2 regions of the Solibacillus sp. FSL W7-1464 genome follow, and region 1 is predicted to be linked to the other one. Evidence: a T-box and tRNA genes for the amino acid it is inferred to sense, from the RefSeq annotation. Region 1 holds a T-box; the other holds one or more tRNA genes.
The links. The T-box of region 1 lies ahead of trpS (tryptophan--tRNA ligase). A T-box ahead of a tRNA ligase gene usually reads a tRNA of that ligase, here a tRNA-Trp.
Positions count from the first base shown of each region.

Region 2: it encodes a tRNA-Trp, which carries the amino acid that the T-box ahead of trpS (tryptophan--tRNA ligase) is inferred to sense. The anticodon was not compared.

Region 1 covers NZ_JBBORC010000001.1:789,136-805,263, reverse strand. Annotated here, with positions in the region: gene MKZ25_RS03755 (RluA family pseudouridine synthase) at 1-844, opposite strand, end outside; gene MKZ25_RS03750 (NAD kinase) at 856-1,650, opposite strand; gene MKZ25_RS03745 (GTP pyrophosphokinase) at 1,650-2,327, opposite strand; gene MKZ25_RS03740 (UPF0738 family protein) at 2,478-2,861, opposite strand; gene MKZ25_RS03735 (CYTH domain-containing protein) at 3,031-3,618, shown strand; gene MKZ25_RS03730 (lytic transglycosylase domain-containing protein) at 3,627-4,409, shown strand; gene MKZ25_RS03725 (globin domain-containing protein) at 4,721-5,119, shown strand; gene MKZ25_RS03720 (DsbA family protein) at 5,116-5,937, shown strand; gene pepF (oligoendopeptidase F) at 6,747-8,555, opposite strand; gene MKZ25_RS03710 (competence protein CoiA) at 8,610-9,737, opposite strand; gene mecA (adaptor protein MecA) at 9,980-10,633, opposite strand; gene spxA (transcriptional regulator SpxA) at 10,947-11,345, opposite strand; T-box leader at 11,811-12,027, shown strand; gene trpS (tryptophan--tRNA ligase) at 12,091-13,080, shown strand; gene MKZ25_RS03690 (hypothetical protein) at 13,034-13,252, opposite strand; gene fabF (beta-ketoacyl-ACP synthase II) at 13,329-14,570, opposite strand; gene MKZ25_RS03680 (beta-ketoacyl-ACP synthase III) at 14,725-15,660, opposite strand; gene MKZ25_RS03675 (YjzD family protein) at 16,115-16,128, shown strand, end outside.
Region 2 covers NZ_JBBORC010000001.1:3,304,265-3,312,284, forward strand. Annotated here, with positions in the region: gene MKZ25_RS16485 (methyl-accepting chemotaxis protein) at 1-382, opposite strand, end outside; gene MKZ25_RS16490 (S66 peptidase family protein) at 621-1,532, opposite strand; gene MKZ25_RS16495 (DMT family transporter) at 1,661-2,539, shown strand; gene nagB (glucosamine-6-phosphate deaminase) at 2,584-3,315, opposite strand; tRNA gene MKZ25_RS16505 (tRNA-Leu) at 3,776-3,856, opposite strand; tRNA gene MKZ25_RS16510 (tRNA-Cys) at 3,901-3,974, opposite strand; tRNA gene MKZ25_RS16515 (tRNA-Gly) at 3,980-4,054, opposite strand; tRNA gene MKZ25_RS16520 (tRNA-Gln) at 4,066-4,140, opposite strand; tRNA gene MKZ25_RS16525 (tRNA-His) at 4,168-4,243, opposite strand; tRNA gene MKZ25_RS16530 (tRNA-His) at 4,283-4,358, opposite strand; tRNA gene MKZ25_RS16535 (tRNA-Trp) at 4,391-4,464, opposite strand; tRNA gene MKZ25_RS16540 (tRNA-Tyr) at 4,475-4,558, opposite strand; tRNA gene MKZ25_RS16545 (tRNA-Thr) at 4,565-4,640, opposite strand; tRNA gene MKZ25_RS16550 (tRNA-Phe) at 4,650-4,725, opposite strand; tRNA gene MKZ25_RS16555 (tRNA-Asp) at 4,746-4,821, opposite strand; tRNA gene MKZ25_RS16560 (tRNA-Met) at 4,825-4,899, opposite strand; tRNA gene MKZ25_RS16565 (tRNA-Val) at 4,918-4,993, opposite strand; tRNA gene MKZ25_RS16570 (tRNA-Glu) at 5,023-5,097, opposite strand; tRNA gene MKZ25_RS16575 (tRNA-Ser) at 5,110-5,201, opposite strand; tRNA gene MKZ25_RS16580 (tRNA-Asn) at 5,211-5,286, opposite strand; rRNA gene rrf (5S ribosomal RNA) at 5,301-5,416, opposite strand; rRNA gene MKZ25_RS16590 (23S ribosomal RNA) at 5,536-8,020, opposite strand, start outside.

The DNA of each region.
Region 1 (16,128 bases):
CAAATTGTACTCTTTCTTTCGTTAGCGGATGTTCAAATTCAATATAGCGGCAATGGAGTGCCTGGCGGTCAATGAATGCATGATTGCCTCCATATAATTCATCCCCAACTAACGGGTGGCCAATATAAGCCATATGAACACGTATTTGATGGGTTCTTCCCGTATGAAGCTTCAGGCGGATATGTGTCATGTCATTTTTAGAGGTCAGCACAGTCACATCCGTATGCGCAAATTGTCCGTCTGGACGTACTTCACGTTCAATAATGCTCGTATCCTTCCGTCCAATCGGAGCGATAATCGATTGCCGGGCTTGTTCAATGATACCTTCTGCAACTGCTTCATATTCACGGTGAATTTGTCCCTTTTTTTGCTGTTCACTCATTAAATGATGAATATGGCGGTGCTTCGCTATAAGCATCAGCCCGGATGTATCGCGGTCAAGTCTTGTCACGATATGAACAGTAGAAGCAAGCTGCTGCTGCTCAAAATAGCCATATACAAGGTTTGCAAGCGAATTATCCGGGTGTTCCCGGGAAGGGATCGAGCTCATGAAGGCCGGTTTGTCGACTAGAAGCACTGCCTCATCTTCGTACACAACAGTTAATTCTCCTTGTACAGGGATCAGTCCTTCACTTGCTTCTTCTACCGGGAAAATAATCGTCACAATATCGCCTTCTGCCAAGCGATGCCTGACATTTCTTACTTCTCCGTTAACCAAAAGTGCCCCGCCATCAAATTTAATGGCGGTCAATGCACGCTTTGAAATACCCCATTGAGCAATTGCGTCACGCAACAGTTCCTGATCAACCTTATTTGTAAATTGTAATTGAAATCGTTTATCCATATATCCTCATTCTATTCATTCGAAATAAATGAATCGTGCACACGTTCCCAGAAAGGGAATGGTCTGAAACGTGCAAACCTCACTTTTTCATTTGCTACATTAAAAGTAATCGATTTTACATCGGTTTCCGTCATGCTTATATGATCGACCGTCATATTGAATTGCTGCTCATGCACGGGTTTTAATACACAGTTATGATGTGCCGGTAATACTAAGGAAGATCCGACAGTCCGGAATACACGGTTATTGATCGATGCCATTTCCGTTATTTGCAAAGCCTGCAATGTCGGATGAATAATCGCTCCGCCCAGTGCTTTATTGTATGCTGTACTGCCCGACGGTGTCGAAATACATAAACCGTCCCCCCGGAAGCGCTCAAAATGCTCACCGTTCAGTTCCACATCCATTACAAGCGTTACGTCCGGAGATTTAATCGTTGCTTCATTCAGCGCCAAAAACGTGCTGGATTCGGAATGCTGGCGATGCACCTGCACTTCCAATAACGGGTATTCCACGACATTGTATTCCTTTTTGGCAATCGACAATACTAACTTTTCAAGTTCCGAAGGTTTCCAATCAGCATAAAAACCTAAATGTCCTGTATGGATCCCGACAAAAGCTGTTTTATCCAAACGGTGCAAATAGCGGTGGAAAGCATGCAATAATGTCCCATCGCCGCCAATCGAAAGAACAATTTCCGGCTCTTGTTCATCAAATTGTAAACCGAAATCAATTAAATAAGATTTTGCGAGCTCCATCAATTCATTTGATTGGTCATCTCTGCGTGATTGTATTGAAAACTTCATTATTTGTCACGCTCCTCTTTGTCAGTTGACTTATGGATAGCTGTATTCGTTGCTTCTTTTATTTCACTGAAGTATGCCTGTGCCTCTTGAATTTCACTTCTAATTGAGGACATTTCTTCATCCAATCGAAAGGCTGCTTCGGCCGCACTTTGCAGGCGATTTTTAATTTCTTCAGGGAAAATCCCTTTATACTTGTAGTTCATGGAATGCTCAATCGATGCCCAGAAGTTCATCGCCAAAGTACGAATTTGAATTTCCGCCACGACAACGATACGACCTTGTATCGTTTCTACCGGATATTCAATAATCATATGATGAGAACGATAGCCACTAGGTTTACTATGTGTTATATAATCTTTTTCCTCGATAATTTTCATATCATTACGCTGACGGATCAGCTCGGTTACAGTTGCAATATCATCAACGAACTGACACATAATCCTTACACCGGCGATATCTTGCAATTCATTTCCTAAACGCGCAGTCGGTTCGAATGGTATCCCTTTATCAAGCGATTTGTCATATATACTAGCAAGTGGTTTTACACGACCTGTAACAAATTCAATCGGCGAATTGGCACTCATAATACCAAATTGCGAACGCATTCCTTTTAATTTAATTTTAAGTTCATCCACAGCTTGTCGATATGGACTCAAAAATACTTCCCACTGCCCCAATTTAAAAACCCCCCAACTAGAAATAGTACATTCCTGTCACACTATTTCATCAACACGTTGTTTCAAACAATTATACTTCTTGTAGACGAGAAATACACATTTCACACCTAAATCGCGTGAAGTGTTTGTTTTTCCGCGATTAGTTACATGCTATTTATTCAAGAATTCGGCAAATGCCTTTTCGATATTCCCAACAAATTGATCTCCATAGTTGCTGTTGCCTTCAATATTATAAAGCAATCCTTGTAATTCATCAGCAAATTGTTCAAGCGACAACAAACCGTCCTCCACTTTCAAGTATGCCTTTTGCTCTGTCAATAACATTTGTAAGAGCTGCGGCCATACATTGTTCGCAAAACTTATATAACTGTATGCCTCGTTTTCTTCTATGATATAAAGAAACGCCTCATTATCCGAATCGACGATCACTTGACCTGTCGATTGCAATTGGCTAAGTTGCTTCTTTTCATTTAAAATAAAATGGATTTCATTATGTACTACTTCAACATGATCGATAATATATACGTTTCGCAATGAATTAATCTCCTTTTTCTATTCATTACCGGAAATTGTCCGATAATAAAATTGATGATTCATCTACCCTTCACATTTTACCATAGGACACTCGATTGGTGCAGAAACGTTTGACTGTTTTCAGCCACCTCAATTTAAATGAAAACTATTACTTTAAAGGATGATGACAATGACACAGCAAATTGAAATAGAATTTAAGAATATACTAACAAAGTCACAGTATGAACAGCTTCTTGAATCTTTCTCCATAAAACGCGAACAAATTATTCGCCAAGTTAATCATTACTTTGATACGAAAGAAAACCATTTAAAACAAATTCACAGTGCTCTTCGAATTCGCGTCGTTGAAGATTCGATTGAATTTACGTTAAAAGAGAAAACTTCCAAACACCAGCATTTAGAAACGACAGATTATTTAACCCGGGAAGAAGCAGATCGTATGCTCGCAGGTGACGAAGTGCCCCCGTATTCAGTAAGTGAAAGGCTGGCACTGTTCAATATTCCCGTTGGTGATTTACATTGTTACGGAACATTGACGACTGACCGTGTGGAGATTCCATACAAAGGCGGTTTGCTCGTGTTTGACCATTCTTTCTATTTGCACTGTGATGATTATGAGGTAGAATATGAGACACATGATGAAGCTGTCGGAAAAGAAATTTTCTCCGAATTTTTAGCACATCATGCAATTGATCCACAGCCTGCGCAAAAGAAAATTGTGCGCTTTATGACGGCTTTAAACAATCAGAAAGGCTAGGTGCTGTGATGGATATTTCATCAATGAAAACATTGCTTGAACTTCAGGCAATTCAAAATTTAAATTCATCCAATCAGTCAGGCTCAAGTGAATTATCATCTTCTGCGTCGACTTTATTTTCAGATTTAATGAGCGACATTTTAAATGGACAATCTTTATCAAGTTCGCTAACCGGACTTGGTGATGTGAGCACTTTCCAGCAGTTAACGGACTCCGGTCAAACTTCCAATTCGCAGCAGCAAAACTTGGCTGTTCAAAACTATATCGCACCATTTTTGTTGAATCAATCAACAAACTTGACGAATTTACCGGGTACATTCACTAGCTTTTCAGCAAGTAATGAAACACCCACAATTGAACAGTATATGACGGATTTTACAAGAAAGACCGATGCAGCAAATTTCTTTGCCGGTGCTGAGACCTATCAGGCAGAAATTGCTGCTGCCGCTAAGAAATACAATTTACCTGAAAAACTGATCACTTCCGTTATTAAACAGGAGTCGAATTTCAATGCGTCTGCCACTAGTGCTGCCGGGGCATCGGGATTAATGCAGCTTATGCCCGCAACAGCGCGCCATTTAGGGGTGTCCGACCGCTTTGACCCTGCCCAAAATATTATGGGTGGTGCAAAATATTTACGCCAAATGCTCGATCAGTTTGATAATAATGTAGAAACGGCCCTTGCCGCCTATAATGCAGGCCCTGGAAATGTAAAAAAATATGGGGGTATCCCACCTTTTCAGGAAACTCAAAATTATGTTAAAAAAATAATGAACTTCATGAATGTGTAAATTTTTGATGTACTTGCAGTAGGAATTTGTAGACGAAGGCCAAAATGGATTTCTAGAATTGATTGGATTTGCTCCTGAAATGTTCTAATTTGGATTTGCTGGAAAATCGTTGTGGATACGTATTGAATCAACATTTCCACTGCCATGTTATAACTTGTAAAATGCCCTTCAAATTTTTTGGCAGGGCACTTTATTTGTTAAAACGGCCTTACGTTGCTAGAATGATTGTATCGCCTAAATGAAATTTACATTACTTACATAACATTCATATTTCATATACTGGCAGAGAAAGACACAAAGGAGTATAACTAATGAATCGAAAATATACGATTCCTTATGAGGAACTCGGTGCTGAAAAGCTTTCTGAATTAATTAACGCGTTCTACTCTCGAGTGGCGAAGCATCCTTTATTAATTCCAATTTTCCCAGAAGATCTGACGGAAACAATTCGTAAACAAATACAATTCCAAACACAGTATCTTGGGGGGCCTAACCTTTTCTCAGAAGAACATGGCCATCCGATGATGCGTGCTAGACATATGCATTTTAAAATTACACCCGATCGTGCCCAGGCATGGCTTGAATGTATGGCAGAAGCGATGGACGAAGTGGGCTTGAACGGTAAATTCCGTGAAGTTTACTATAAGCGTCTTGTTATGACTGCTCACCATATGGTCAATGCCCCAAATGATGAGGAGGGATTTGAGTGAATAATGTCCAACTTTTACAGCAACCTGTAGCACCATCTACATGTAATAAACCGATTGAGCTTTATATTTTTATTGACCCTCTTTGCGAAAAAGCATTATCCATGCAAATGACAATGCGGAAACTGCAAGTAGAATACGGTCATTACTTTACATGTCGATATGTCCTTAGTACGGAACTCGCTGCTCTTAACAGCATGACGAGCCGGATGAAAGGCTGTGTTTCCGGAGCGGAATTGGATATTACACATCCAGCATTACCTTCAATTGCAATTAAAGCGGCCGAACTTCAAGGAAAACGTGCAGGTTTCCGCTATTTAAACAAAGTTCAGGAAGTAGCGACACTTAATACACGCAACATCAATTCACATGCGACGTTAATTGAAATCGCACAGCAAGTCAATCTGGATATGGATGAGTTCGTATCTGACTTCGGTTCAAAGGAAGCGGCTCGTGCCTTCCAATGCGATTTATACTTAACACGTGAAATGGAAGTTGAGGAAATTCCAAGCATCGTATTTTTCAATGAATGCATTGAAGATGAAGGGCTGAAAGTTAGCGGTTCTTACAATTATGAAGTATACGAGCATATTTTAGCAGAATTGCTTGGAGAAGAATTAATTCGCCAACCGGTCCCCGCATTAGATGATTTATTCAATCGGTTCAGCACCTTAACAACAGCTGAAGTAGCCGAAATCTATTCGATCAATGAACAACTGGCAGAACGTGAATTAAAGAAACGCATGCTTCAGCAAAAAGTAGAACGTATCATGACGGATGAAATTACACTTTGGCGTGCCAAAGAACGCACGACCTACTAAATAATTTATATAACGCACTTATACAATATTTTGACCAGCTATGCATCCATGCAGGCTGGTTTTTTTGTGTTTTACGCAAGATGTTCCGAGTAGGGAAAGGAAAAATGGAATTATTACGTGTGTGAGGATAGACATAGGCATTTTAACCCCCTGTACGTTCTGGAGCACTTGAAAAAGAAAACATTAGCCCATAAGGTAGAGGAAACACAGAAGCTGTTGTGAGGGATTTACAGCTGTTTTTGGATGACATCGTGCAGCGTTCCTTTTAGTCGACGTTTGGAACAGTGAAATGGAAATTTTTAGAATATATTTGAAACCTTTGCCTTGAAATACGGAAGAAGATGGAAATTCCCATTTTAGTATAGTGTTCTCTCCCTATTCATTGAAAAAACACAAAACCTGTAAACAAAAACAAAAGAGGCGCCTTATTCTCGAGAAATAAGACGCCTCTTTTTCACAAAGGGGATGGGAGAAATGTTCACGTTCAAACAAAGGGGTGTATGTTTGTTATGTGATTTATTTCACGATTATTACTCTATCATGGAATAATATTTCTTGCAATGCATCTTGCGCAATTTCACAAATTCGTCATATAGTAAGCGTTTCCATATAAAGAATCGAGGTTTAAAATAAATTTAACTGAATTCTTATTTAAGTCCTTGCCTAAAACGCCGATATATCAACATTCTTAAAGCCTTATCTACTAGAGCAACGGCTTGTATCCAACCCTCGCCAACCTCCAGAATAAAGTAAAATTTAATTTTTTCAAGCAAAAAACGCACCTGAAACAGATGCGTTTTCACAAACTATTAATTATTCAATAATAATTTTTCAAGCTCTTCCAACTTCTCTTCGAATACTTTACATGCCAATGCAATCGGTTCCGGAGATTCCATATCTACACCTGCAGCTTTTAATACTTCGATCGGGAAGTCCGAGCAGCCTGCTTTTAGGAAGTTGTTAATATAGCGTTCAACTGCCGGTTCGCCTTCTTCCAGAATTTGTTTAGATAATGCTGTTGCTGCTGATTGACCTGTTGCGTATTGATATACGTAATAGTTGTAGTAGAAATGTGGAATACGTGCCCATTCCAGACCGATTTCCTCATCTACTGTCATTGCATCACCAAAGTATTGTTTGTTTAAATCATAATAAATCGATGTCAATTTTTCCGATGTGATCGATTCGCCTTTTGCATCCAATTCGTGAATCATATGCTCAAACTCAGCGAACATTGTTTGACGGAATACCGTACCACGGAAACCGTCCAACCATTGATTTAATAAATAGATTTTCTGCTTATCATCATCCAATGTCTTCATTAAGTGGTCAAATAATAGTTCTTCGTTACATGTTGAAGCCACTTCTGCAACGAAAATCGAGTAATCTGCATATTGGTATGGCTGATTGGCACGTGAGTAATAACTATGCATTGAGTGTCCGAATTCATGTGCCAGTGTATAAAGGTTATTCACATTATTTTGCCAGTTCATTAACACATACGGATTTGTACCGAACGTTCCCGAAGAATAGGCCCCGCTGCGTTTTCCTTTGTTTTCAAGCACATCCACCCAACGGCTTTCCAAACCTTTTTGTACAATTTCCTGATATTCTTTACCAAGTGGCGCAAAGCTTTCTACCATCGTTTTCTTGGCTTCATCATATGTTACTTCCATTTTCACCTCTTTAACAAGCGGAGTAAACAGATCATACATATGCAGTTCATCTAAACCAAGCACTTTTTTGCGAAGCTCTACATAGCGGTGCAGTGCCGGTAAATAGTCATGAATTGTTGAAATAAGCTGGTCATACACTTTTTCAGGGATGAAGTTATTGCTCAGTGCTGCATGGCGCGCTGAATTGTAATTACGAACTTTTGCATTCGCATTATGAGCTTTTACATTACCTGCTAAAGTTGTTGCAAATGTATTTTTATATTGACCATAAGTTTTATATACTGCTTTAAATGCTGCTTCACGTACTTCACGGTTGTCACTTTCCAGCATTGTAATATAGTTACCGTGCGTAATTTGTACTTCTTCGCCATCTTCCCCTTTAATTTTAGGGAATTCCAAGTCTGCATTATTTAATGCACTGAATGTTTTGCCGGCTGTCGAAGTCACTTCAGAAAATTGTGCAAGTAATTCTTCTTTTTCAGCTGAAAGGATATGAGGACGGCCCAAGTTCAGTTCTTTTAAGCTTTGTTCGTATAGTGAAAGCGGTTCATAGCTTTCTACATAGCTGTTTAACGTCGCTTCGTCCAACGCTAAAATTTCAGGCGTAATAAATGACCATGCCGCGCCTACATTTGTAAGAACAGAACGCACACGCCCATCCAAATCCTGATACTTGCCGTTCGTAGTATCCTGGTCATGTTTTAAATGTGAATATACGTATAATTTGTGCAGACGCTCGTATAATGCATCGCTAAACTGCAATGTTTTGTATAAGCTTTCAGCACTTTCCGCTACTTTTCCTTTATATTCTGAAGCTTGTTTTGATAATTGCTCCACTTCCTTCAGTTCAGCTTCCCACGCATCATCGGATTCAAAGATTGTTGTTAAATCCCATGTTAATTGCTCAGGTACTTCTTCACGCGTTAAAATTTGCTTTGCCATTTAGTTGCCTCCTACTATTCCGAAATTCGAAATTATAAATCTATTTAAACAATTTCAACATCCAAATGCAACCAATTCGTCGTACAGAACATTAAAAAGTTGTACTTCGTCTATATTTTCATCCGATTGCTCAATACCTAGATGTCTCAAAATTGCTAAATAATGTTCCACCGCTGCTTTCCGCTCACCCGTCAGCTCCATTTGATTCCATTCGAAAAAATATGGAATTGCATTTACATTCATCGTTTCCGGAGTGAGCGCATGGCAGTCCATAAAATGAAAAAGCCCTACTTGCCATTCTATACAGAATCGGTTAAAAGCATGCGTATTATGGACAGGAATCCCTAAAAATGCCGGTAGATTTGTCAACGTTAACCTTAATTCATAAATGGCACGGAAAAATCGATCGTTTACCCCCTTTTTGCTCAGTAGTAGACGGGGGTGGATATAGTGTTCCCGATATTTCCTGTATTTTTTCAGAAGCAGATGAAATTGGGGCTTGGATACTTTATCCGGGATCAGGAATGGAAAACGTTGTTGACTGAGGGGCAATGACTTGACGACAGCAAAATACTGCAATTTATGAAGGTGGATTAAGTTGCTTATATAGTAGAATGTTTTGCTTTCAACATCATAGGTGATGAGGAATTTCTGTTTTTTATATTGCTGGATAAACTGGCCGTTTGTATGATTGATTGAAATTTTCGCGATACCGGTAAGTTTAAATTTTTCAGGAGTGTGCAATATCCATACCGGTGTTATGTTGGCATTCAAATAGCCCGTTGTACGTTGCTGAAAAGACGAAGGCACAATTGGGCTGCACTGAAATTCAATAGCATATTGTAAATCTTTAACTGTGATGAGAAGATCCGGCCGCTGTTGAAGCTGCGGCAAAAAAGGTTCAAGAACGGGACTTACCTGAAGGTTCGTAAAAAGTTGAAAGAGGTGTTGTTTCCCAAGGAGATGTGCAGCAGATTCCCCTTCCGAAAACAAAGAATCGCAATCACTGTTTTTTTGATGGGCAAAGTGCGGGATTTTTATTTGTCCGGCCTTTAACAAAAGCCGTTCTTTACATTGGGGACAATAAAAGGATTGCTGCTTTTTTAACCTTTGTAACTCACCCGGCAGCAGTTTCGGCGTCAAATAGAATAATTGCTGTTGTTCTGTCATCGCGACCAGCATTTGCTTCCACTCCTTTTTATCCATCTTAATGAAATCAGCTTTCACTTTCAACTTACGATCGGTAACTATTGGAAACTTCTTTTTTAAAGGTATTCTACTCTTAAAATGAACTTTCCACTTTTCCGTCACTAGGGTTCTTCTACCTTTTTGTTCCAATTTCTTCAAGCGCTCTTCAACTCTCAGATTAGCTCAGTGCACACAAAAAAGCCACCTGATTTCAGGTGGCTTTTGTAACTGCTTTCCTACTCAAAATACGTAATGATTGTTTCGAAGCAGTCTTCAGCAATAATTGTCTCCGCATACTCCTCAAGGCGGTGCGCAGTAATTTTGGAAGCCGTTAAATATTCAGTACATAAAGCGATGATATTCCTCGCTTCCTGGCTTTCCAAATCTTTTAAATCTACATATAAATAGTAGTAATCCTCCCATTTATACAACACGGACTCTATTCCTAAAGGTGCTGCGCGTTTTGCAAGAGGTATTAGTTCGTCAATATCTTTAAATCGGAATCGGGCGTTTTCAAGCGATTGTTCTTCTTCTTTTGCCGCTTTGCCAATCGCATTGAAGATCGATTCTTCCATTTCATTTAATTGATCTGATATATGAAGGTCATCCTCAAAGTTGCCAGCCATTGAAGAAGTTTCGGAGTCATTACCTACAGACGCGCGTGTAACAACGACTTCCAACCCACTTTCTGAAGCGTTAATATGAATCCAGATCGGACCATCTAAATCGAAATAATCATCTGTATTTATTTCACCAATGATATCCCAGAAAAGCTCTTCACCTTTTGCGCGATTGTACCATATTTCTTCACGTGTATAACCGCGGTCCTCGATATCACTATACGTAATAAATAATTTTAGCGTATTTTCATTAATGCGTTCGATGTCCATTAGACCTCAACTCCCTTCACAGTCATTGTATAGAACGTCGCTTTATTTCCAAGTGGCATACAATATGGCGTTCTATTGCATCGGAACTTAGATACTTTTAAATATTAGAAGTATCTATAACTCTATTGTATGATGGATTGGATTAAAATGAAAAGGAAAAACATTATTCATCCGAAATTATTTGAATAATTGAAATTGTATTGCAGGAATCAATTTAAATCAAGTACTTAAGGTCTCTTACTAATATGTTCGAAAACAAAAAAAAGATGCTACAATTGCACAATATGCATCCGTAACATCATGAGCGGTATATTTAGTTAACCATGCGTTGGGCTTCTTGCAACTGGTATGCTCGTACTTTACGAGGCAGGAATCGACGAATTTCATCTTCGTTATAGCCGACTTGCAGACGTTTTTCATCTAAAATAATCGGACGACGTAACAGTCCCGGATATTCCTGAATAAGCTCATATAATCGTTGTAATGGCAATGTTTCAACATCAACATTCAACTTTTGGAAAATTTTCGAACGCGTCGAGATAATTTCATCGGTACCATCTTCTGTCATTCGTAAAATCTCTTTGATTTCACTAATTGTAAGTGGCTCGGAAAAAATGTTACGTTCTGTATATGGGATATCATGTTCCTCTAACCATGCTTTTGCTTTTCGACATGAAGTACAACTTGGTGAAGTAAATAATGTTACTAACATTGGCTCACTTCCTCTCTAATTGATTTCAATTCAATTGCTAAATATTGCTTCCTGAAAACATGAAGCACAAATGTATAAGTAAAACTTAATTTAGAATTAATTTAATTTAAGATTCTGTTACCATTATACATGAATATCCCATGTTTGAATATACAATGTCAACAAATAATTCAACTCACGCAATAAATTTTATTACCTATTTCTCTCTAATAAGCGCACTTTCTATATTTTTATGCCATAACAAAATTTACCCGTAAAATACTGAATCAAAACGTAATGTTTTTACATAATTTTTTCTCATTTATCAAATAGTAATTGAGAAACATTCAGATAATACTATGATATTTCCTTAAATATAATTATCTATTTACTACTATTTCCATTTCCACTTCGTTTTATTCCTTTTTCTTTAAATAAAACGATTGCTTTCTTTAGATTATTTACGTTATAATCCTTTCAAGATTATGAAAAACGATGACGAAGAGTAGTACATTTAATGAGAATGCCTAGAGAGTCTGTGGTTGGTGCAAACAGACCATTCGTTAAATGGAATGGACTTCCGAGTTAGCTTGATGAACGTTTCTATTAGTAGTCCAGCTCGTCGCCTTCACGTTACGAAGTAAAGTGGCCAATTAAGGCAAGCTGGGTGGTACCGCGGATTTCAACATCATTCGTCCCTTCTATTTTCGAATAGAGGACGCATGATGTTTTTTTATTTTCATTTGATTTTAAGGAGGAGCACCCAATGAAAACAATCTTTTCAGGTGTACAACCAACAGGAACTATTACTTTAGGGAACTATATTGGAGCGATTAAACAATTCCCTGCTCTACAAGAAAACAATAACGCCATTTATTGCATCGTGGATCAGCATGCAATCACTGTTCCACAGGATCGCCTGGAGCTGCGTAAAAATATCCGCTCATTGGCAGCAATGTATATTGCATGTGGCATTGACCCGAAAACATCTATTTTATTTATTCAGTCGGAAGTCCCTGCACATGCACAAGCCGGATGGATGCTGCAATGTGTCGCTTCTATCGGCGAATTGGAGCGTATGACACAGTTCAAAGACAAATCAACAGGTAAAGAATCCGTTTCTGCCGCACTATTAACATACCCGCCGTTAATGGCTGCCGATATTCTTCTGTATAATACAGACATCGTACCAGTAGGCGAAGACCAGAAGCAGCATATTGAATTAACGCGCGATTTAGCCGAGCGTTTCAATAAACGCTACAATGATGTCCTAACAATCCCTGATATTCAATTGCCGAAAGAAGGCGCTCGTATCAAGTCATTGCAGGAGCCGACGAAAAAAATGTCAAAATCCGATACGAACTCAAAAGCGACGATCCGCCTGCTTGATACAGCAAAAGAAATTGAAAAGAAAATTAAATCTGCCGTAACAGATTCTGAGGGAATCGTTAAATTTGATATTGAAAACAAACCAGGTGTATCTAACTTGCTTATTATTGAATCTGCCTTATCCGGAACAGCGATCGCAGATTTGGAAGCAAAGTATGAAGGCAAAGGCTATGGTGATTTTAAAGCTGGAGTAGCGCAGACTGTTATTGACCACTTAACACCAATTCAAGAACGCTATTATGCACTGATTGACTCACCGGAGCTTGATGAAATTTTGGATGAGGGTGCAGTAAAAGCGAATGCCATTGCCTCTAAAACACTCAAGAAAATGGAGAACGCGATGGGCTTAGGCCGTAAACGACGCTAATCATCCCGCCAATAGCAACAAGCAGCATATAAAGCTCTGCTCCATGTACAATGTACATTAATACAGCATGCCATGAATAACCGAGCGTGCGGTAGTTCAAGTATAAAATCATATTACTGATCGACATGACACTGAGCCCATAAAAAAATAAAAAAAGTACGAAACGTGTCACAAAACACCATCCTTCGTACAACTATACGAAAAACGAACGTGCGATAGAAGAAGCACGTTCGTTTTTTGTCATTTTATTAATCTGTAATTTTTTTAAACAATAAACAAGCATTATGACCGCCGAAACCAAGTGAATTGCTTAACGCATATTCAACTTCTGCTTTTCGTGCGGCATTTGGCACATAATCCAAATCACATTCCGGATCCGGTTCGTCTAGATTCATTGTCGGCGGCAAAATACCTTCCTTCAATGCAAGCACCGTAAAGATCGCCTCAATACCGCCTGCTGCACCTAGTAAATGGCCTGTCATACTTTTTGTCGAGCTCATCGCCAATTTATGGGCATGGTCACCAAAAACAGTTTTGACCGCCTGTGTTTCAAATAAGTCATTATATGGTGTACTCGTACCGTGTGCGTTAATATAACCAACGCGGTCAGGCGATACTTGTGCATCATCGATTGCCATTTGCATCGCACGTGCTGCACCTTCACCATTTGGAGCCGGTGCTGTAATATGATGGGCATCCCCTGTTGAGCCATAGCCCACAACTTCACCGTAAATTTTCGCACCGCGCGCTTTTGCATGTTCATACTCTTCCAAAATTAAAATCCCTGCGCCCTCGCCAATAACGAAGCCGTCACGGTTTTTATCGAATGGACGTGATGCAGTTGCCTTGTCCGGATTTAACGATAAAGCCGTGTTTGCACAGAAGCCAGCTACCGCCATAGTTACGATTGGCGCCTCCGCTCCACCGGTAATCATCACATCCGCATCTCCGCGTGCAATTACTTTAAACGCGTCACCAATTGAGTTAGTTCCTGATGCACAAGCCGTTACAGAACAAGAGTTTACCCCTTTTGCACCAAGGTAAATCGATACTTGTCCAGAAGCCATATCCGGAATCATCATCGGTACGAAGAATGGACTTACACGGCGAACACCGCGCTCCTGGAATGTTAGAAACTGCTGTTCATGTGTTTCCATTCCGCCGATTCCAGAACCGATCCACACACCTACGCGCGGTGCCATTTCTTCGGTAATTGTCAAGTCTGCATCCTTTGCAGCCATCATTGAAGCAGCAATCGCATAATGGGTAAAACGGTCCATTTTACGCGCTTCTTTCTTTTCGATATATTCTTCTATGTTAAAATCTCTAACTTCAGCCGCTACAGATACCGGAAATTTGCTTACATCTACACGTGTTAATGGTCCAATACCAGACTTGCCTGCAATTACATTTTCCCATGCTTGCTCTGCACTGTTTCCTACTGGCGTTACTGCACCGATTCCTGTAACAACAACTCTTCTTTTCTCCATTATTTAACACCCTTTTCTAAGTTAAGTTCTTTTCCTATATAAAAGTTGATTTTCATTTCGGTCGGGGTAATACGATGTTGGCCATGAATGCGTTGTCACAGATCGTAACGGTTTTCAGCATTCGTTCCAGCTCCCCATATTCCAATCAACGTTCTTATTTACCCCACTTTACTGCGAGTGCTCCCCATGTAAGCCCTCCGCCGAAACCGACTAAAACAACAATATCATCATCTTTGATCTTCCCTGACTCCAAATCTTCAACGATTGAAATACCGATTGAAGCAGCAGATGTATTGCCGTATTTCTGGATTGTTTTCGACATTTTTTCCTCCGGTAGGTCAAGACGTTCTCTTGCGGCTTCCATAATGCGGATGTTTGCCTGATGCGGCACTAAATAATCGACATCTTCCTTCGTCAGGCCTGCCTTTTCGAGCACACTTACAGCCGACTCGCCCATTTGACGAACCGCAAATTTAAATACTTCGCGGCCATTCATCTCAATATGGTTTTCAGGATTTAAATAAAGATGCTTACCGCCTGTTCCGTCAGCACCAAGTTCGAACGCCAGAATCCCGCGCCCTTCCGAAACTTTACCGAGAACAGCTGCACTTGCACCATCTCCGAAAAGAACAGCAGTGTTGCGGTCATCCCAATCCACAATTTTCGACAGTTTTTCAACACCTACTACTAATATATATTCATAGCTATTACTCTCAATAAATTGTTTTGCAATCGCCGTTCCATAAATAAATCCCGAACATGCAGCGGAAACATCCATCGCGCCACATCCCGATATTCCTAGTCTTTCTTGAATTTGACACGCTACACTCGGGAAATTCTGATCCTGTGTAACTGTCGCAACAACAATTAAACCGATTTGATCTGGCGTAATACCTGCATTTTCAATCGCTTGCACTGCTGCTTTATATGCTAAATCCGATGTTTCTTCATTCTCGGCGATAAAACGGTTTTCAATTCCTGTACGAGAACGAATCCACTCATCTGATGTATCTAATACTTTTTCAAAATCTTTATTTGCTATAGCTTTTTCCGGAACATATTTCCCCATCCCTATAATACCGGCATTCATATAATAGCCCCCTTGTTTTTCATCACTCAAAAAATATAACTAATTATTAGTAGTTGGTACTAATTATAGAGCATAATTATTTTGAACACAATTAAAATTTCTGGAAAACGAGGGATTGGGAATTATAATTGTTTTTTTTACGAAAAAAATGGCTATGCTATTTGGTAAAACATCTTCATGAAATTAAATGGCATATGAAGTTTTCCAGTTCGTTTCTTACATTTAATGTTAAACAGCAAATGGACAAAATCGTTCAAATATTAGACATACAGCTTCCAGCTAATTTTCACGTTTTCCTTGTTAATTCCTACTTAAAAAAGCAATAAAAACAAGCATTTATGACAACTTGAAGAATAATTTGATTCGCCCTTTTAATTTCATGAACGCTTGTGGTATGATATTGAAGATGTAATTTCACAATAACGTTATAAATAAGTTCAATGAGGTGAATTTGATGCAATATATCAT
Region 2 (8,020 bases), 2.5 Mb from region 1:
CAACAATTTTAACACTTTCATAATAGCCTAATGCGGCCACCACCAGAAATACAGAAAAATGATATTCTACCAATCCGTGTCCGCTTGCGATGAGAGCTATACTTCCGATAGTTGCTGAAATAGCTGTGAACATAGGGATATATGTATGTGAACTGTTTTTTCTAAATAATATATAGGATGCAATAATCAGACCAATGGATATTGAAATTAAAGAAAAGATGATTGATGCATTCATTGGTGTTAAAGATGCTCCACGTGATTGTTCCAGCAAAGTATACGGTTCGATCCATCCAAAAACCCGATGTAAAAGAAATACGGCTACCGTAATGCCGCTCATAACAACTGAAAATAAAATCATTACTATATTTTTATTTTTATACATAATACAGACACCATTCCTCTCTTTATCTCATGATATAAAATTTATGTATATTCTTGAAAAAGCCTCCTTAATCTACTGCCTTACTATAATTTAACACAATACCCATTTTTATTCCTATATTTCGTTTAGAAAATTCAGATTAAAGTCTTACATAAAAACTTAAATAGAAGTATTTTTTACCTATAAATATAGAAAAAAGACAGATAACGGTAATTATCTGTCTGCTCTTTATAAATATTTACTCTACCCCAGGTAAAATTCTTAATGCCTTTTCATCTGCGTCCAAAATTACATCCACACCTAATGGAATCGCAATATTAGGTTTGCAGTGGCCAATTTTAAATCCTGCTAACACAGGTTTGTTAAATGGCTTCAAATACCCTTCTATTACCTTCAGTACATCTGCATAGCTGTATGTATCATCCGGCATATTAAAGTCCGCTATAGCAAAGCCTGCTGCAAGCTCCAGCTTTCTTGAAAGACGCAGCTGGTTCAGCATTAAATCAATTTGCTCAATTGTTTCCCCTATATCTTCAAGTAGTAATATTTTATTGCGCACATCAATTTCAAATTTCGTTCCAAGCGTACTGACAATACGGTTTAAATTTCCGCCTGTCAATTCGCCGCGTACAACTCCCGGTACAATTGCCGTAAGTGGTGAAATGCTATCTGTATACTGAATTTCAATCGGTTGGAACAGCTGCTGGAACATTTTTTTAGAAAGAGTATCCAGCTCCCCTTTTGGACTGGACATCATCGGGCCATGGAATGTCACTAAATTTGCAAACTCGTTTACTTGAGTGTGTAGAGCCGTCACATCGGAAAAGCCCCAAATAATTTTCGGATTGTCCTCGATTAATGGGTAACTTATTTTATCGATAATTCTTGAGACTCCATAGCCGCCTGTCACTAAAAAGACTGCCTTCACTTCCGGATCGACAATCATTTGATGGAAGTCTTTAATACGCTCCTCGTCGGAACCTGCCAAATAGCCTTCATAATCTTGCACTGTATTACCAAGCTTATATTTTAAACCTAGCTCATCTAAGAACGCTAATTTATCACCTAATGATTCTGTCTTAAGCGGACTGCTTAAATTTACTAATCCTACAGTATCGCCTTGCTGTAATCTTGCTGGTCGTATTTTCATTTTAATGACCTCCTTTTACTTCTGTCGCTATTGTATCATAGCGTTTTATGTAAAGCGCATTGCAAATTCCATGTGGTTGTCCCTATAATAGATAAAATCATTTTTCCAATATAAGGAGATGTACAAGTATGAAATTTCCACCACAGCTATTGCTCATTTTAGCTACTTTATTATGGGGCGGTAACTTTGTAATTGGCCGGGCTGTTTCCGGGGATATTCCTCCGATTACTCTAGCTTTTTTACGTTGGATTGTCGCCTTTCTCGTATTTTTCCCTATCGCCTACCAACGAACAAAAAAAGAATGGCCTGCGCTGAGACAGTATTGGGGTGCTGTCATTATTTTAGCACTAACAGGAGTTGCCGCATTCAATACACTCGTATATATCGGCCTGCATTATACAACGTCCATCAATGCATCATTAATGAATTCATCGACACCGATTATTATATACATACTGAGCTTCATCTTTTTAAAAGAACGCTTAACAAAATTTCAACTGCTCGGCACGCTTCTCTCTTTAGCCGGAGTGCTCTTTATTATATCTGGAGGTTCATTGCAAAGCCTGCTTACATTTTCTTTCAACAAAGGGGACTTAATCGTAGTAGTTGCGGTAGTATGTTGGAGTGTCTATTCATTACTCATTAAAAAGTATGCTGGGAAATTGCCAGGATACTCTACATTTTTAGTGACGATCGCAATCGGTGCCATTATGTTACTCCCGTTTGCAGTATTTGAACAACTTACATCGTCACAAGCAATCGTATGGAACGCTTCGACAATTGGGGCGATTATTTATGTGGGGCTCATTGCTTCAATTGTTGCCTTTTTAAGCTGGAACAATGGTGTGGTCTCATTAGGTGCGAACAAAGCGGGAATCTACCTGAACTTCATTCCACTATTCGCTGCAATCTTTGCCGTGCTGTTTTTAAATGAGCAACTCCTGCTTGCCCAAATAATTGGTGGGGTCGCTGTTATTGCCGGGGTATTTATTTCGACTATAAAATAAAAAGGAGTGCACATTGTATGCACTCCTTTATTTTATTTAACATCTTATTTAACATCTGTATAAATTACAGTCACATCCGGATGGTTGTGCAGAGCGCTTGCAGGAAAGTCTTCTGTTACTATCCCACTGCGCAAACGATCAAAGGCCTCTTGTTTTGATGCACCCGAAATTAATAATACAATCTTTTTAGAACTCAAGATTGTCTTGATACCCATTGTAATAGCATGTGTCGGAACATCGTCAATTGAGTCAAAATAAACTTGATTCGCTTCACGTGTAGACTGTGTGAGCTCTACAATATTTGTACCTAAATCAAAAGGAGTACCCGGCTCATTAAAACCGATATGTCCATTCACACCGATTCCTAAAAGCTGTACATCAATATTTCCTGCATCCTTTATCATCGCATCATATTCAGCTGCTGCCTTTTCTAAATTTGATTTATTACCTGCGGGTAAATAAATATTTTCCTGTTTTATATCAATATGATTAAACAGATGATGATCCATATAAAAATGGTAGCTCGATTCATTTGCCGGATTAATGCCGATATACTCATCCAGGTTAAAAGACTTGGCCTGTGCAAAGGATACCTCACCAGCTTTGTATGCTGCTACCAGCTCTTTATAAAAGCCTTCCGGAGTACCACCTGTAGCCATTCCAAATACCGTTGCACCATTCTTTTTTAATTGATCTATAAAAATTGTTGCGGCAATTTTACTCATCTCATCATAATTCGTCGCTTCAATCCATTTAAAGTTTGTTGCTACATTCATTTATTTAATTCCCTACTTCCTTACTAAAATACACATTTGTTATTATTTAAATAATATTTGCTGTGTTTTATCTTCCTTACATTATAATGTTCATTCTATAGTAAATATTTTTAAGAAGCTAGAAAAAAACGTATTATTTCCTATAAAAAAAGCTTGTACTGAAGCGAGGCTTAAACATATGTACTTAGCATATCTTTCGCAATTTTAAATATGAAAAACAGAGAAACCATTTTAATTCCTGAATAATATTATTATACTTTTAAACACTTTCAATGGATTAATGATTGCATGCATTCTAGGAAATCCATAAGCATTGTTACTGCGGTTGCAGCGTTATTATAAGAGCGGTAATGCAGGAGTAGATATTATACTACAATTCAATTACTGAAAGCATAAGCAAAAAACCCTTAAAGCCTAATTTAAAGGTTTTAAGGGTTTTTGATCTGTTGTATTGAACTGATACCGAGTGTGGGACTTGAACCCACACGCCTCGCGGCAACGGATTTTGAGTCCGTCGTGTCTGCCATTCCACCAACTCGGCAAAATAAGGTAAAAAAAAATCGGGTTTTCCGATTCAATAAAATATGGAGGCGGCAACCGGATTTGAACCGGTGGTAAAGGTGTTGCAGACCTGTGCCTTACCACTTGGCTATGCCGCCATGTTTGGAGCGGAAGACGAGGTTCGAACTCGCGACCCCCACCTTGGCAAGGTGGTGTTCTACCACTGAACTACTTCCGCAAATAAAAAAATGGCTGGGGTACCTGGATTCGAACCAGGGCATGACGGAATCAAAATCCGTTGCCTTACCGCTTGGCTATACCCCAATATTTAAATTTTTATATAGAATAGAATGGGGCGACTGATGGGAATCGAACCCACGAATGCCTGAACCACAATCAGGTGCGTTAACCACTTCGCCACAACCGCCACTATATTATAATTTTAATACTTAAACCTAAATAAAAATGGGGCGACTGATGGGAATCGAACCCACGAATGCCTGAACCACAATCAGGTGCGTTAACCACTTCGCCACAACCGCCACTATATTATTTTAAGTATTTTAAAGTTATTTGGCAGGGGCAGTAGGAATCGAACCCACACTGACGGTTTTGGAGACCGTAGTTCTACCTTTAAACTATGCCCCTATCAAAAGGATGGTGGAGGGGGACGGATTCGAACCGCCGAACCCTAAGGAGCGGATTTACAGTCCGCCGCGTTTAGCCACTTCGCTACCCCTCCAGGTAATGGTGCCGGCGAAAGGAGTCGAACCCTCGACCTACTGATTACAAGTCAGTTGCTCTACCAACTGAGCTACACCGGCAAAAAAATATGGTGGGTTTGGACGGAATCGAACCGCCGACACTTAGAGCTTCAATCTAATGCTCTACCAACTGAGCTACAAACCCACAATTTAATGTTTTAAAAATGGCGGTCCCGACCGGGATCGAACCGGCGATCTCCTGCGTGACAGGCAGGCATGTTAACCGCTACACCACGGGACCATTTGGTTGCGGGGGCAGGACTTGAACCTGCGACCTTCGGGTTATGAGCCCGACGAGCTACCACTGCTCCACCCCGCGATAATACTATTTGTTTAATGGTGGAGGATGACGGGCTCGAACCGCCGACCCCCTGCTTGTAAGGCAGGTGCTCTCCCAGCTGAGCTAATCCTCCAACGCTGGATACTTACTTATGTATCTTTTTGGTGACCCGTACGGGATTCGAACCCGTGTTACCGCCGTGAAAGGGCGGTGTCTTAACCACTTGACCAACGGGCCTCTAAATTTGCCTGGCGGAGAGTAAGGGATTTGAACCCTTGATGCAGGGTTACCCGCATACACGATTTCCAATCGTGCTCCTTCGGCCACTCGGACAACTCTCCAAGATTTAATGGCTCCGAAGGCAGGACTCGAACCTGCGACCTGCCGGTTAACAGCCGGATGCTCTACCAACTGAGCTACTTCGGAATAATTTTATAACAGCCTAGCGACGTCCTACTCTCACAGGGGGAAGCCCCCAACTACCATCGGCGCTAAAGAGCTTAACTTCCGTGTTCGGTATGGGAACGGGTGTGACCTCTTTGCCATCATCACTAGACTATTTATTCGAAAGACATTACTTATTATATCATACTTTTCATATTTGTCAAGTATTTTTTAATAAATTTTCATTCTTTCAAAACTGGATAAACGTTTCATTGAATTGAGCAATAAAATGTGGTTAAGTCCTCGACCGATTAGTATTCGTCAGCTGCATACGTCACCGCACTTCCACCTCGAACCTATCTACCTGATCGTCTTTCAGGGGTCTTACTTACTTGCGTAATGGGAAATCTCATCTTGAGGGGGGCTTCATGCTTAGATGCTTTCAGCACTTATCCCGTCCATACATAGCTACCCAGCGATGCCTTTGGCAAGACAACTGGTACACCAGCGGTATGTCCATCCCGGTCCTCTCGTACTAAGGACAGCTCCTCTCAAATTTCCTACGCCCACGACGGATAGGGACCGAACTGTCTCACGACGTTCTGAACCCAGCTCGCGTACCGCTTTAATGGGCGAACAGCCCAACCCTTGGGACCGACTACAGCCCCAGGATGCGATGAGCCGACATCGAGGTGCCAAACCTCCCCGTCGATGTGGACTCTTGGGGGAGATAAGCCTGTTATCCCCGGGGTAGCTTTTATCCGTTGAGCGATGGCCCTTCCATGCGGAACCACCGGATCACTAAGCCCGTCTTTCGACCCTGCTCGACTTGTAGGTCTCGCAGTCAAGCTCCCTTATGCCTTTACACTCTACGAATGATTTCCAACCATTCTGAGGGAACCTTTGGGCGCCTCCGTTACTCTTTAGGAGGCGACCGCCCCAGTCAAACTGTCCGCCTGACACTGTCTCCTACCCCGCTAAGGGGCATGGGTTAGAAGTTCAATACAACCAGGGTAGTATCCCACCGACGCCTCCTTCGAAGCTGGCGCTCCGAGATCTCTGGCTCCTACCTATCCTGTACAAGTTGTACCAAAATTCAATATCAGGCTACAGTAAAGCTCCACGGGGTCTTTCCGTCCTGTCGCGGGTAACCTGCATCTTCACAGGTACTATAATTTCACCGAGTCTCTCGTTGAGACAGTGCCCAGATCGTTACGCCTTTCGTGCGGGTCGGAACTTACCCGACAAGGAATTTCGCTACCTTAGGACCGTTATAGTTACGGCCGCCGTTTACTGGGGCTTCAATTCACAGCTTCGCTTGCGCTAACCGCTCCTCTTAACCTTCCAGCACCGGGCAGGCGTCAGCCCCTATACGTCACCTTACGGTTTTGCAGAGACCTGTGTTTTTGCTAAACAGTCGCCTGGGCCTATTCACTGCGGCTTCTCTAGGCTATGCACCCAAAGAAGCACCCCTTCTCCCGAAGTTACGGGGTCATTTTGCCGAGTTCCTTAACGAGAGTTCTCTCGCACACCTTAGGATTCTCTCCTCGACTACCTGTGTCGGTTTGCGGTACGGGCACCTCTCACCTCGATAGAGGCTTTTCTTGGCAGTGTGAAATCAGGAACTTCGCTCATACGAGCTCGTCATCACAGCTCAACGTTATAGTATGCGGATTTGCCTACATACACGCCTTACTGCTTGAACACGCGCAACCAACGGCGTGCTTACCCTATCCTACTGCGTCCCCCCATTTCTCAAACGGTGAGGAGGTGGTACAGGAATATCAACCTGTTGTCCATCGCCTACGCCTATCGGCCTCGGCTTAGGTCCCGACTAACCCTGAGCGGACGAGCCTTCCTCAGGAAACCTTAGTCATACGGTGCATGGGATTCTCACCCATGTTTCGCTACTCATACCGGCATTCTCACTTCTAACCGCTCCACCAGTCCTTCCGGTCTGACTTCAACGCTGTTAGAACGCTCTCCTACCACGCATACTCAAAGTATGCATCCACAGCTTCGGTGAATCGTTTAGCCCCGATACATTTTCGGCGCAGCGTCACTCGACCAGTGAGCTATTACGCACTCTTTAAATGATGGCTGCTTCTAAGCCAACATCCTGGTTGTCTAAGCAACGCCACATCCTTTTCCACTTAACGATTACTTGGGGACCTTAGCTGGTGGTCTGGGCTGTTTCCCTCTTGACTACGGATCTTATCACTCGCAGTCTGACTCCCGTGTATAAATATCCGGCATTCGGAGTTTGTCTGAATTCGGTAAAGCGAGATGCCCCCCTAGTCCAAACAGTGCTCTACCTCCGGTATTCTCAATCACGAGGCTAGCCCTAAAGCTATTTCGGAGAGAACCAGCTATCTCCAGGTTCGATTGGAATTTCTCCGCTACCCACACCTCATCCCCGCACTTTTCAACGTGCGTGGGTTCGGGCCTCCAGTGAGTGTTACCTCACCTTCACCCTGGACATGGGTAGATCACCTGGTTTCGGGTCTACGACCACGTACTAATTCGCCCTATTCAGACTCGCTTTCGCTGCGGCTCCGTCTTCTCAACTTAACCTCGCACGTAATCGTAACTCGCCGGTTCATTCTACAAAAGGCACGCTATCACCCATTAACGGGCTCTAACTACTTGTAGGCACACGGTTTCAGGATCTATTTCACTCCCCTTCCGGGGTGCTTTTCACCTTTCCCTCACGGTACTGGTTCACTATCGGTCACTAGGTAGTATTTAGCCTTGGGAGATGGTCCTCCCGGATTCC